DNA from 2 places in the Paenibacillus sp. FSL P2-0121 genome. Region 2 is predicted to be linked to the other one. Evidence: riboswitches for the same ligand, from Rfam matches in the RefSeq annotation. Region 2 holds a riboswitch; the other holds the start of a gene.
The links. Region 2 has a riboswitch for cyclic di-GMP ahead of MKY54_RS11130 (DUF6612 family protein). Riboswitches for the same ligand answer to the same signal wherever they lie in the genome.

Region 1: linked by a shared signal. The riboswitch ahead of MKY54_RS21375 (thiamine pyrophosphate-binding protein) and the one ahead of MKY54_RS11130 (DUF6612 family protein) in region 2 are both predicted to bind cyclic di-GMP.

Annotation. Positions count from the first base shown of each region.
Region 1 is NZ_CP150245.1:4,799,929-4,807,452, reverse strand. Features, by position in the region: gene MKY54_RS21390 (ketoacyl-ACP synthase III) at 1-825, opposite strand, end outside; gene MKY54_RS21385 (hypothetical protein) at 880-1,230, opposite strand; gene MKY54_RS21380 (carboxymuconolactone decarboxylase family protein) at 1,436-1,804, opposite strand; gene MKY54_RS21375 (thiamine pyrophosphate-binding protein) at 1,815-3,455, opposite strand; cyclic di-GMP riboswitch class I at 3,611-3,707, opposite strand; gene MKY54_RS21370 (HAMP domain-containing methyl-accepting chemotaxis protein) at 3,882-5,132, opposite strand; gene MKY54_RS21365 (YafY family protein) at 5,254-6,210, opposite strand; gene MKY54_RS21360 (SDR family NAD(P)-dependent oxidoreductase) at 6,370-7,203, shown strand.
Region 2 is NZ_CP150245.1:2,548,351-2,555,874, reverse strand. Features, by position in the region: gene MKY54_RS11140 (CapA family protein) at 1-479, shown strand, start outside; gene MKY54_RS11135 (NADH-dependent flavin oxidoreductase) at 558-1,721, opposite strand; gene MKY54_RS11130 (DUF6612 family protein) at 1,834-2,682, opposite strand; cyclic di-GMP riboswitch class I at 2,800-2,891, opposite strand; gene MKY54_RS11125 (RNA polymerase sigma factor) at 3,096-3,614, shown strand; gene MKY54_RS11120 (DUF4179 domain-containing protein) at 3,598-5,211, shown strand; gene MKY54_RS11115 (Cof-type HAD-IIB family hydrolase) at 5,355-6,155, opposite strand; gene MKY54_RS11110 (pseudouridine synthase) at 6,417-7,181, opposite strand; gene MKY54_RS11105 (RsmB/NOP family class I SAM-dependent RNA methyltransferase) at 7,184-7,524, opposite strand, start outside.

The DNA.
Region 1 (7,524 bases), 2.3 Mb from region 2:
GCGATCAATGCCGACTTTCTTACACATCTCTAAGATATTAGGCAATGAAAACTGTGAGAAGCAGGCTGCTTTAATGGCTTCAGGCGCGATATTGTTGTTAGACAGTAGAGTACGAATAGACTCAGAAGCAGCATCTATGCAAATGGAATCATCAAAAGGAATAAACTTCACATTAAACTCTCCAGCCGCTACACCTTGTTTACCCAGTTTAGCCAGGCCTGCGCACGGGAATTTGGAATTATCGCAAACACAAGGATCCGTTTGGTAGATAGAGTCAATGAAACCGACCACATCCTCAGCTTGTTCAAGAATGACTGCCGCCGCTGCATCACCGAAGTTAGCGTAGTAGACTGGATCATTCTTATCGGCATGAGGGGTTACATAATCGGAGCCGATGACCAACGCTCGTTTAATCCTAGGATTCGCTTGCATTTGACGGCTAACCTGTTCCACAGAAGCCGTCATACCCGCACAATTAGCATTGCTGTCAATGCAGATTGTATGGGATGCGCCTTTGATCAAACGGTGAATCATTAATGAGTTGGTAGGAAAGATATACTCAGGAGTTTGACTTGCATAGGCAATAAGGTCGATATCGGCACCTGTGAGACTACTTTTCTCCAGAACATTCCTGGCAGCCTCAAAAGCCATCGTAAGGGAATTCTCATCCGCATCCTTAATACTATACCGTGTAATACGACCTAATGCGGATAATAGACCTCGAATATCAATGCCTTTTTCGTCAAAATGCTTAATGAAAAAGTCGTTACCAACTATATTGCTGGGATGATAGATATCAATGCCTTTAATACGAATTCCGGTCATAATACGCCTCCAGGAAAGCAGTAAAATGTGGCCTACATATTAAGATTCAAAGATCTAGACTGTAACCGCAGAAATGATCTCGATGTTATCGAGTCCAGCTTTACGGCCAAGACGGGAAAGCTGCATTTTGAGGATCGGGTTATTTTCAAGCGTTAGATTTACTTTTACAAATCCATCATTCTTAAACATTACAAAGCAGCTTTCTAAAAGAGGTACAACATCTGGTGCAGTTACATTTAGCTTTCTGCAGTCGATTTTTAGTTCATAGTCAGCTGGAGTAATTGGATTGATAGTTTGTTGATAAGCTTGAATAGATTTTAGACCATCTTCTTCAGAAAATGTTCCATCCAACTCAATGTTAATAACCTTGTTTGTAGTGTCTGTCTTCAAAACGAAACTTCCCATGCCTAAATCTCTCCCATAGATTGAATTTGTCCAAAACAGTTCGACTGCAATATCCAGCCATGTATATCCATTTAGCTGTTTTATAAAAGTCAAAATTCGACACTATACAGCAAGTAATGGGATATTCCGACTCTATTATAGGCATATTTTTCAAGTGTATGCAATAATAAAGTCGAATTTTGTATATTGTTGTCGAACTGTTGGGTTATTGGATTTCTTCTATGGTTGCAAGCAGGATATTAAAAGCTGTGATGATTCTAGGTGCCCCTATAACGGGTACTAAGTGTAATAGAATACCTTTAAGCTGTTCTACGGTAACTCCAACACGAAGGGCCATGACATAATGAACGCCCAACTGTTCGAATTGACCCATTGAAATTAAAGATGAAATGACTGCGATTTCCTTCCAGTCAGGGGCTATAGTATTACGTTGAAAAATATCGCCATAGGCATTCCCCATAATAAATTCAGCCAAGTCAGGGAAGTGGTCTTTAATTGGAGCTAGTGCTTTTGCGCCATAGTCTCCTGATAGATTCGTGAAGTGGTTGAGACCACTGTTGATATTTTCCTTCATGGTTAGCCTCCTAGTTTAGGTTCAAAGTACGGTGTGCAGTCGGAGGGACTTCATCACGGTCTGTTAGTAGTTCAATAACGGCAACATGGTTTAGAGCTACCGCATCTTTAATTGCAGCTGTGAATTCATCCGCAGTCTCACATTTGTAGCCTTTAGCACCTAGAGATTCAGCGAATTTCACGGCGTCCATTGGTACTTCATATAGAGTTCCATCGATACGACCTGTGGTTTTCTCCATACCCTTAAGAGCCATATCTAGTTGCTTATTATTGACCACGATAAAGATGACAGGGATATCTTTGCAGACAGCGGTGTTAATCTCAGCGCCGAGCATCATGAAACAACCATCACCTGTAATGCAGAGGACAGTTTCTTCAGGAGCTGCAACTTTTGCACCAATAGCCATGCCGATCGAATTACCCATGCAAGCAAAATACGCATCAAAAACAAAGCTGCCCGGTTTCTTAACCTTGTACCATTTTGCAGCGTGGAATCCATGACTTCCATCATCAACGAAAATTGAATTATTATAAGGGATCAAATCACTTAAAGTGCTCATTACGGAAGCAAGGGAAAGATTCTTGAGGGTTGGAAGCTCTTCTGAATAATCCGCATCGGCCAAAGCCTCACGTTTGGTGATTGTGCTTGGGTCAATATGATTTAGGCAGTGCACCAAATTATCGCGCAGGTCCCCAGTGACCGGTATCGTTTTGGACAATAGTATTTTTCCGACAAAGGTTGGATCAATATCAAATTGAATTAAAGTTGCTGGATGATTCTCCCGTTTAAGATTACAGATGGTCATATCACTTAAACGTGATCCAAGCACTATAAATAAATCGCTTTTATTCAATAAATCGTCCCCGTGGGTCGAACCGCCAACGCCAATAGGACCATGATAGAGTGGGTGATCCCAGACTATAGCCCCTTTTCCACCAGGAGATGTTACTACAGGAATATTAAAAGTTTCTGCGAGTTGAACAAGCTCTTTATGTGCTCCGGAGCGGTTAATTCCTTTACCCGCAATAATCAAAGGATTCTTAGCAGCTTGAATAGCATCGATGACTCTATCGATATTAGCTTGACTAATTAGAGATTCTCTTTCTGGGATTACTATATTGCATTCTTCCAATACTTCAGTTTGTACATCAAAAGGAATACAAAGATGAACAGGACCCCGTTTGGTCAGGGCCACAGAAATCGCATGATTAAAAATAGTACCAAAGTGATCCCCACGTTCAACCAATTTACTGAACAAGGTGGCAGGTCTGAACATATCAGCTAAATCAGCCAGAAAAGAGGTGGAGTCCTGACATTGAGGAATTCCAAGCTCTGTAATGGATTGGTGGCCGGTAATAAATAGGACAGGTAGGTTGTTAGCTTTCGCATGTGCTGCTGCTGTAAGCAGGTTAGTTCCCCCAGGACCCGAAGTACCAAATGCTACGCCTAGGTTACCCGTTTTCAGCGCATACCCTGCTGCTTCGAATCCGGAGCTTGCTTCATGTCTGCCGGGAATAAATTCAATACCGTAATCCACCATCTTTAGAACAATTGGACAAATGGATTTGCCAATGATCCCAAAAGAATGGGTGACTCCAAGGTTACGTAGTGCTTCCGCCATGTAATCTGCGACTGTCTTCAAAAGAAACACCTCACAAGTTTTTTGATATATATTAGTTATTAATCTACCGAATAGATACGACAGATCAATATACTCAAAAAGTAAAAACCTGTGCTCTATAGTAAGCACAGGTTGGTGGCATAAGGCACCGCTAAGACTGAACAATAGTTCAGCCGTCCTGGTTCCTCTGCAACCTGGCAATCATGGCCTCAAACGAAAAAATGAGGCTGTAGATCCATGGTTTTGCGTCATCCTCTTTCGAGGATTTTGCCAATATTAATTTATAGTTGATAAGAATAATTTTCCTTTACAATATATTCCTCATTAATTTTTGTCAACATAATCCGCTAAAAAAACTCGAAATTTGACGAAAGTCTTGTCCAAGAGATGAAGTTTTGCCTCGCGAAAAAAACTGCCACCTAAGACTCAGCTTAGGTGGCAGTTGATAGTTTTGAACTAGAATTTAAAGATATGAATGGTTTTTTGCAGATTAAATACGGCCTGGGTCATTTTTTCCGTTTCTTCTGCAACAGACTGCAGGGCATTAATCTGTTCATTCATAGCCGCCGATACCTCTTCCGTGCCAGCAGCAGTTTCTTCGGTGATTGCTGAGATATTCTCAATTGCACTGGAAATTTTCAAGGCACTTTCTAGCATAAGATCGCTCTCCGCAGAGAATGAAGAGATTTGCTCGGTAATGTACTGCACGCTTTGTACAATTTGTGCGAAAATATGGGCAGATTGAGTGATCATTTCATTCTGAACCTGCACAACCTCTTCATTGATGGCGATATTATCGATGGCTTGTTTAATATCTGACTCAATGCTGCGGACCAAGCCGAATACTTCTTTTGTGGATGCCGTAGATTCCTCAGCAAGCTTGCGGACCTCTTGAGCTACAACGGCAAAACCCCGACCATGCTCTCCGGCACGAGCAGCTTCGATGGAGGCATTCAGTGACAGCAGGTTGGTCTGCTCAGCGATCTCTGTGATGGTCTTGGTGATCATCGTAATCCCGCGGGCATTTTGTGAGAGAGCTTCAATAGTATCAGCCACTTTTTGTGTAGCCTCTATGTTTTTACGCATGCCTTCAGCCTGTGTATCTACGGATTGGCGCCCTTGCTCGACAAGTTCTAAGGTATGTATTGAACGTCTGTTCATTTCTTTGGTGGAGTTCGTATAATTGGATACTTTAGTTTCAATGTCTTTAATGGATTCTGTCATATCAGCGATATCCGTAGATATTTCATTTGCACCAAGAGCGAGCTCAGTAGAAGAAGAGGCTACTTGTGCCATGACAATTTTCAGGTTCTGGTTCTTATCTTCGATTCCGCGGCTTGCATCCATAACTTGACGGGTGATCTGCGATGCATCGGTCAAAATCTTCTTGAGCTTATCAATCATTGTGTTAAAGGAGCGGCTTACGTCACCCATTGAACCATTTTCGTCCGCTCTGCTAGTGAAATCACCCTTCGAAATACTGTGAGATACATTAGCAATATCATCAAAAGATGATGTAAGCGTTCTCTCCACGAAGCGAGCAACAGGTAAAGTCAGACCTGCAAGAACAACTACTAGTATAATTCCTACGAGAAATTGACCTAGAATCATTAACGTAACTAAGACAGGAATAGCAAACAGTGCGGCAACGAGGTAACATCCGGCAACAATTCTTTGTTTTAACGGAAGTTTGTGCATCCAGCTCATTGGTAAAATGTCCCCCTTATTAAATTTTATGTAATGGTGTTATTATAGGGGATTTATAGGTCATTGGTCTATAGAGAAGTGTCATAAATCTTCTTTAAGTAGTAGATATTTAGAATTCATGTCAAAATTCCTCATATATTGTGGAAATTGTTTTAATAGCAGACTTTACCATCCTTACTAGTTCGATAGGAGCTAAAACAATAACTGAAGGAGAGAAAGAGAGTACGATACGACAGGCAGATTCTATAGCATTAAACTCGGCCTCCACGTTCATCCACCCAGTATTAGCAGAGGGTTCTACTAAAGTTATAGTTACATATCTTTCACGTTGTAATTCTTTAAGAATAGACTCATTCACCTTTAAGTTCACTACATATTTTGGCAGTGCTGCTTTAAAAGCTAAAGTCGATTGTTCCCAGTAGCTTTTTAAATCAAAAGCCTCAGGTCTGACAAATGATTCATAAGTTGCGTCAGCTTGTATTAATCTCGACACGCGAAAAGTCCGCATTTCACCCTCGGTTCGTGCCACTACATACCAAACTCCACGTTTTGCGACTAACCCGAGAGGTTCAATGAAACGCTCCTTCATCTCGTCATTCCGTGGGTAAGTGATCTTTACTTTACGGTCTTCCCAAACAGCTTCCTGCAGGACAGATAGGAACGGATATGTCTCGTCGGAAGGGTGCCAGCTGGCACCATCTATATGAATGCGCTGGCTCAGGTAACTGGCTGGATTATTCGGCCTGGATGGGGAAGCAGCCTCCAGCTTAAGCACGGCAGAAGAGAAGTCGTTTTGTATACCCAGATCTTTTAAGATTGAGGAGTCTGCGGACAGCAGCAGAGTAGCAATTTCTGAGGGCTTCATACCCGTTAAGGAGGTCCGGTATCCTTCTGTGAGCATCCAACCCCCTTCGCGTCCCCGTTCGGCAAGAATCGGTATTCCCGCTGTACATAAGGCTTCCATATCTCTAAACACAGTTCGTTCAGACACTTCTAAGGTCTGGGCTAGCTCACGGGACGTCATCTTTCCACGATTTTGCAGCAAAAGTAAGATGGATAACAAACGATCGGCTCTCATTAAGGGAACATTCCTCCTCCTAATAAATGTTAGTTAGTTCTTAATTAATTATTATATTATATATGTCAGTTGATGTCATATTAAAGAATTATACTTATATAAGGTAAGGATTAAATACAGAACATTTAGAGAAAAACAAGTGTAGAAAGGATTGAGAACATGACTTTAAAAGGAAAAGTAGCATTGGTCACCGGAGGCAGCAGAGGTGCTGGTAGAGGAATTGCATTGGAGCTGGCAAGGAAAGGTGCATTCGTTTATATTACGGGCAGAACGACAGAGGCTTCTGGCATAGAGCATAGCAAGCGGAGCATTGATAACGTACTTAGGGAAATAAAAGCGGAGGGAGGGTCCGGCAGCGCCATACGATGTGATCATACAAAAGATCAGGAGACAGAGGCGGTCATTCGCCAGATTGCTTCAGAGCATGGGCGGCTTGATATTTTAGTCAACAATGTATGGGGCGGCAACGATTTACCTATTGAGCAGAAGTCTTTCTGGGAGCTTCCTACAGCGCATTGGGATAATATGTTTAATGCGGGTGTGAGGGCACAGTTGATAACAAATTATTATGCAATACCATTAATGCGTGAGGCAAAAGCTGGCGGTCTAATCATCCACACAACCTTTTGGGATCATTACAAATATCTTGGAAACTTCTATTATGATCTTTCTAAAAACTCCCTAGTCCGCATGGCCTACGGGTTATCGAATGAGCTTAAAGAGGACAACATTGCTGTTATTCCGCTTACTCCGGGCTGGATGAGGACAGAGGCGGTGTTGGAGAGCATGAACACGGATGAGGAGCATTGGCATGAGGTTGAAGAATTGCAGATGACTGAATCCACAACCTATATCGGTAGAGCAGCCGCTGCTCTAGCAGCCGATCCTAAGGTCATGTCTATGACCGGACAACCGCAGCAGGTTGCTACGCTGGCTGAAAAGTATGGATTTACAGACATCGATGGTCGGACTGTTCCCGCATTCTTAGTCTAAACAGCAAACTTGATCTGTTTGATCCCATTTGTGCGTACGAAGCAGTATAGGACACAGCTGATCTTAAATGCAGCATTTTCGTATATTAAGAACGCTATCGGTCCCCATAGACGCTATTGATAGGCAAAACACCTGATTTAGCTCTCTTTTTGAGGAATAGTGGCACTGGAGTCCGAAACCCTGCTTCAAAGGCGGAATTATTGCATATAGGGTCATCTGGGTCCGTAACCTCAAGGGTGTCCGTAAGCCTCCACGAGGGAACTCGATTCGGTGTTGTAAATGAAGCCGAAATGGGTCGACGATCAACAACAAAAGCAGCGA
Region 2 (7,524 bases):
ATTTAAAAAAGAAAGTCGATCTAGTCTTGCTTTATCTGCATTTCGGAAGCGAATATCGTTACACTCCAAACAAGAGGCAAAAAGAGCTGGTCAATCTCTTCTTTAAAAATGGCGCCGACATCATACTGGGGTCTCACCCACATGTTCTTCAACCGTTAGCGCTTCGTGGAAAAAAACAATTCGTTATTTACTCATTGGGGAATTTTGTTTCGACTAAACTAATGAATATTCCTTACACACAAAGCGGTATCATTCTTACGCTTAAAATAAAGAAGGATGAAAAAGGACACACGAGTATAACTAACGTAGGTTACATCCCGACTTGTGTAGATCGAAGAATAAAAAGCGGCAGGAAAATTACAGAGATCATCCCCATCCGCGACGCATTAAAGAGAAGCGACACCGACATAAAAACAGAACGGCGAAATCTCATGAATCGAATGTTGAAACATACGACAACAATCTTAAAGAGGGAATAGAGTCGTTACAGAAAAATAACGTTCCGCGGAATTTACCGCGGAACGTTATAGATTTAGACCTCAAAACTGTGTTTGGGTTTAGCGTAAACGATCAGGCATCATTAATTTAAGGAATTCTAGAATACCATTCTCTACTACAAGTTCTTCTCTATCTTGATCAGCAAGTACTCTTCTGATGAGATCTTCTTTACCCTCCAGTACTTTACTTGTCCAATGAGGATCAATGATAAGAGACCGTCCTACTGCTACTAATTCAGCATTTGTCAACGTGTCCTCTGCGTCCTGTTTGGTACGGATATCTCCTACCCCAATTAAAGGTATACGGCCATTGATTTTCTCATGCACATATTGCAGGATTGATTTTTCTTTAAAATCTTCTGATGCAGATACTTTCTTGAAGTCCCCTAATGAAATATGCAGATAATCCAGCTTTTTATCAGCTAATTTATCAATGAGATAAAAGGTATCGGTGATTTTAATTCCAGGCTCTTCATATTCTTCTGGAGAAAAACGATACCCGACAATAAAATCCTTAACCTCTGAATTGTCAACGACAGCAATAACTGCATCCACTAATTGGTTAATGAAATTAAATCTTTTCTCTAAGCTTCCTCCCCATTGATCTTCACGACGGTTGGAGTGTGGAGAGAAGAATTGTTGGATTAAATATGTGTTTGCTCCATGAATTTCTACCCCGTCAAATCCAGCTTGAATAGCACGTTGAGTCGCTTTTTTAAAATCCTCAATTACACCGAAAATTTCATCTTCTGTTAATGCTCTTGGAATTTCTGCATTCGGGCGTTCGGCAGCAATGGCGCTGGAGGAAACGGGTTGTACGCCACGCAATATTTTTGAATCTGTCATTCTTCCTGCATGGAATAGCTGTAAAATAGCCTTTGTTCCATTTCGTTTAATAGTAGATGCTAATCGGCTGAGGCTAGGAATAAATTCATCGGAGGAAACACTAAGTTCACCTTCCCATCCTTTTCCACCCTCTTGTACATTTGCTGCCGCAGTGATGACCGCACCTACTTCGCCCGTTCTTAGCGAATAGTATTTCAATTCATCTTGTGTTACTACACCGTCATAAAAGCTCATTCGAGTGGTCATTGGAGCCATAACCACTCGGTTTTTTAATGTCAGCCCTCTGCGAAAAGTTAATGCTGTGTCTAGTGCTATCATCTTTTTCCCAACTTTCATTAAATTATATTTAGATAAATTATTATATACATGCGCATACATATAAATTACAGCAATGATTTATTCTTGTCAACTAATAAAGAACTGCTGTTGGATACAACAAAAAGCGCTGTTCCGCTGAACAGCGCTTTTCGCTCGTTATGAATCGTCCTTATTATTCTAGTTCGGCCGGTTTTACAATGGCTGCACCTTTATTATTTTTGGAATATTTAGCTTCGATTTTCGTGGTGTATGTATCTTTAGCTCCGTCACTTACCAGCACATAACTCAGATCGACTGTCAGCTTTTCCGTTTGCCAAGTCTTAGTATTGACGAATAATTTCCACGTTACACTTTTGGGTTGAACTGTCTCACCATCCCAGAGGTTCTCCTGGTCATAGAGTTTGATTATCCCCTTAGCTGCTGTCGGATCGGTTACCGTGAATTGTAAGACTGTTTGTGCGCCAGCAGTGCTGACTTTCATGGATTTTTTATAACTTTTGACCGAATCAAGCATGGAAACAGGATCGTATTGGCCTTTAGAGTAAAAGGCATCCCATTCCGTTTTCTCCAGTCCAAGCCAATATTGTGCATCAGGATCGATTGGCTCCCCGTCATCGTCGTAACCTTCATCTTCAGATTCATCGATCAGTTCACTTCCGTCTACAAGATAGTAAAACTCCTTGTCATTGGCATATAGACTGTACGATGTTTCTAAAAGACTACTAGCGACAGTGCCTGCTGCGGCAAAATTCGGCAGACGGTTGATATCCAGCTTCAGAGTGTTGGTGTTGCTGATACGCACCCCGCCGCTTTGAATATCCTGTTTTTTGGTCACATCCAGATGGAAATTCTTTATTGCTTTGGAGGCTGCCGTTACTTTGCTGATCATCTGATCCGCGGTTACTACTGTTGAGGTAGCTGCAGACACTACTCCTGGATTAGACATCCATCCGATCGTTCCGGACAGCAATAAAGCACCTACTGCCAAACTAGTACCTATTGTTTTGAAAAAACTGTTCATGTACTTCCCCTTTCGGCCCCTTGCGATAATGTAACGCCGTATAGGTCGAAATAATAAAAGAGCTCAAAATAGACTACATATTTTTAGAGCTATCCTTTATGCTTCATAAGACATCCCTATGGCGGCCTGGCGATCATTTCCTTCTGTCGAAAGGCTTTAGACCCATGGCTTTGTGTCATCATCTTTCGATGATTTTACCTTTAACGCGGACATTCAATTAGTTTTAATTAGATTACGGACGCATGTCCCACCGCTAATTTTATCATGGTTATAATTACCTGTAAACGACTTATCTTCCATTCGAATTCGCTATGATACTCAGAAGAAATACTACAATCAAAATGAAAAATGAACGATTACATACGCTTATAAGTCTTATTAATGAGAACAGCAAAGACAGGGGGTGCAGCAAAATGAGTGACCGGGAAATTTTCGAGCTCTATAAAGAACAAGTATATTATTTTTGTTACTACTTAATGAAAAATCAGGCAGATGCGGAGGATATTTCCCAAGAGGTATTTGTAAAAGTTATCTTAGCGGATAAGTCGAAGGTAAGAAACTTGAAAGCTTGGATTTTACGAATTGCTTCGAATGAGTGCAACAGTGTGATCAAAAGGCGTAAGACGGGGTGGATGAAAGAAGTACGTAATTATTTACTATCCAGGTCTGAGGAATCAAACCCTGTAGAAAAACGTTTGGATCGACAGGAAACTAAAAAAGAATTACAAGGGTTATACAGTCAGCTTCCCGACAAAATCAGAATGGTAGTAGTCCTTCGTTTTATAAACGAATTGACTGTACCCGAGATCTCTAAAGTTATGAGCATACCCGAAGGAACTGTAAAATCCAGACTGAACAAGGGACTTAAAATACTAAATAGAATGGGTGGAACCCAACTAAAGGAGCTGAATAGTAATGAGTCTCTATATTGAAAAAGATAAACATATTCCCCGACCGGATTATGATTTGATGTGGACTGCCATAAAACAAGAAGCTTATACACGTCAAAGAAATCTGCATGCCTCCCAGAATACTCCTAGGTCTAATAAAAAGGTTATTCCTATCAGTATTGTCTTCTCTTGCCTCTTACTTGTAGCCATTCCTGTATTCGCTAGTATGACGATTAATTGGGATAAAATTGGTGGTCGAAGTGTGAGCAATGCATTAAATAACGGCATCGGTCAACAGTATAATCTTCAAACTTCCAGTTCAGGAGTAACAATGAATTTGAACGGTGTTGTAACTGATGGAGAAAAAATGAAAATGCTGTTATCACTTGATACTAAATCTGATCTATCCAAATATACTGGATTTGCTACAGAGGAAAACATCATGACTAGTGAATCCGGTGCCAAGGCAAAGGTATACGGTTATTTAGAATACGATCCTGAAAGCCAGAAACTCATTGGAGTATATGAGACACCTGATACATTAAAGGATGATAAAAAGGACTATAGGTTTGAAGCACGGAATCTCATTTTTTACAGTGATCGGAATATTCCCTTACAATCTAATCATCAAGCAGGGGATACTATCAATACTGGAGTTAAGCAATATCCAAGCCTTCAAATCGAATCCGTTCGATATGTTTCCAATCAAACCATTATCCGTTACAAAGTCGCTGCATCACCATCTGACTTAGGACGGGGTAATCCACATTTGGTAGTTAGTACTGGTGGTCAAAAGAATGAAGCAATTCCAACCATCATGCCTAACGAAGGATCGGATTTATTTATTGAACAGGTTTTCAATATAACTGAATCAGATTGGAAGGAAGCTAGTCTTCATTTTAGTTACATTGAAGAAGCGAAACGATTTTCAGGTACGTGGAAGTTCGATTTTAAAGCAGATGGACAAAAAGCAAGTGAGGCGATTTACACTAAGAAACTGTATAACAGTCCTGAATTTCAAGAAAAGACCGGCATAACCTTAGATCAGCTAGTGGTTACCCCTTTGGATATCCAAATTCTAATAGATGAAAATGATTCGCTTAAAAAAGGAATTGTCCACTATAATACCGCTCAGTTGGTTATAGGTGATCAAACAATCACTGGGGGTTGGAATTTGAAAGGAGATCATTCCGAAAGCTACCAGCATTTATTTCAATTCGAATCTCCGGAATGGTATAACGACTGGTCCGATGTTCCAATGAAACTTATATTAAAGGATGCTGTCATTGAGAAACGTGATACTACTAAGAATTGGATCACTATAAACAAACCTAAAGAAGAAAAGCAGTTCACTTCACTTGATGTCGATGGGTTAAAAATTGAATTCACTTACTATACTGAGGGCGAAAATTTGATTGTCGAATCAACATCCAAATCTTCTGGCTTCAAAAGCGTTAACCAAACTACGTTACGGATTAATGGCAAAGAAGTGGTGCCTGAAATTACACCTAAGGGCATGATATCTACAGGAACTAATATTGATAGCTACAAAGATATCCCTTTCGACGAAAAAATCGAACTGAACCCTGGTATCTATAAATATAGCGATCCTAGCCGGAACGAGGAAATTAAACTTTAATAAAGGAAGTTAATCTATGTCCCGCCCTTTCTAGTTAATCCTAAGGGCGGGTTATTTATGGATAAAATCATTTCTGTTTAGGTATCTCTTTTATTTCCTTCACAACAAAAAAAGCATAGAACGGACTCAAGTCCGCTTTATGCTTAAGATAAACAATATTTGACCAGCGCATCTCGCACACCATGCTCGTTGTTAGACCCCGTGACAGCATTCGCTGCCGCTTTGACCTCAACCGGAGAATTATCCATCGCAACGCCCATACCCGCGTATGTAAGCATAGAAATATCATTAAAATAATTACCGATCGAAAGAACTTCCTCTTGCGGAATTCCCAGCTTCACAGCCAGATTCTTTAAGGCGTTGCCCTTGGAGGCTTCCGGATGCATCAAGTCAACGAAAAATTCACCACTGCGCAAAATATTGTACTCATGGGTCCAAGTACGCCATTCACGTTCAGCTTCGTCAAGGATTTCTGGTTGTGTAAATACAGTAAACTTAACAACCGGTTCACGGAAATCTTCCCATGCTGGCAGTGTAGCCGGCACGATACGGAAGTGTTCATACATATAATTGGCTTCTTTGGTCAGGTTTTCTACATTATCTACATACATATCAAAAGCCGTATTCACATCATAATGAATATCATGCTTTCTACAATAATCAATATAAGGGTCAAGACCACGAGCATCCATACCGTATTGATGCAGCACTTCCCGATCTTTCACACGAACCGTAGCAGCTCCATTATGACCCAGCACATAACCAGACAGCCCCATTTCCTCCATAAAAGGAATCGAGTTCTGCGGACTGCGGCCGGTACATAACACGATCTGCCCGCCAAGACGCGTAACCTCAGCAATGGCTTCTTTATTCTCAGTGCTCAAGTGGTGATCATCATTCAACAGTGTACCATCTACATCTAGTGCAATCAGTTTGTATCTCATACTCCCACCATCCTTGTCTTTCTTTTTCTATATATATTGAACCTGGCTATTTGAGTTAAGTTTCAGTCGCAACTGCGGTGAATATTTGGACTTCCAGCCGCTGTTGTTTCCAGATTTCTTGATTTATACCGTTTACTAGTGGTTGAAATCCGGAAACAAAGGCGGCCGCTATCGCTCTTACAGTTCCAAATTTCCCCTCCGCCACTCCATTCCCTTATCCCAAGTTTCCAAATTCAATTTATATACCATTTTTTCTCTATATTATTGTTCTGATGCTTCTGTACTTAAGAGTGCCAGTTCCTCTAGCGTAATTTCACGACTAGCTCCCAGTGGCAGGCTTTCATCCAGCTTCAATTCTCCCATAGATACTCGTTTCAGAAAAGTGACTTTTTTGCCGACAGCTTGGAACATTCGCTTCACCTGGTGAAACTTTCCTTCTGTGATGATCAGCGAAATATGTGAGATTACTTTACTGCCGCGTTCTCTTCCCAATATAGTTAGCTGTGCAGGTAAAGTAACATATCCATCTTCCAGCTCGACACCTGCCGCAAAAGCCGCTACATCGTCTGCATCTACGTCTCCCTCAACTGTTGCTTCATACGTCTTAGGGACATGCTTGCGTGGCGATAGTAGCTCGTGAGCAAGCTTTCCATCATTGGTGAGCAGAAGCAGCCCTACTGTGTCCTTATCTAACCTTCCTACAGGAAAAGGTTCAAACTGTACATATTCCTGCTTTAAAAGATCCAGAACGGTCCGATCCCGCTTGTCCTCTGTTGCCGACAGAACTCCCGGTGGCTTATTCATCATAAGATAAATAAATTCACGATAGGTAACAAGCTCGCCGCCAACCACAATTTTATCGTGATAAGGGTCTACATGAAATCCACTATCCTTGACGACTGCACCATTCACGGTAATTAAACCTTGCTTGGCTTGTTTACGAATATCGCTGCGTGATCCTACCCCCATATGGGACAATACTTTATCTAAACGCTGCTTTTTTGCAGTTTTCCCTGATAGGCTCATTCTTACATCCACCTCCAGCCTGCGGGATATTCATTCTTGAGCACACCGTCCTGCCACTTCCCCCAGCCTGCACTATAACCATCTATGCAGACCAGTACGTATCCTTTTTGGGTAGTTCCTATTTTAATAGAGAGACGTTCTTGACTAATCAACAATGTCTCTCCTTTAAGATAGGAAATAGCCTCATTACTCGTACTGGAAAGTGAGACACTTCGGCAGCTCTCTTCAGGGTGTAACGCGGTAGCCATTGGATGTCCTGGGATAAATCTGCCGTTACGGACATGTCCTACATACCATCCTGGACGAATCGCCTTTAATCCATTTAATCTTTCCTTAGGTAGTG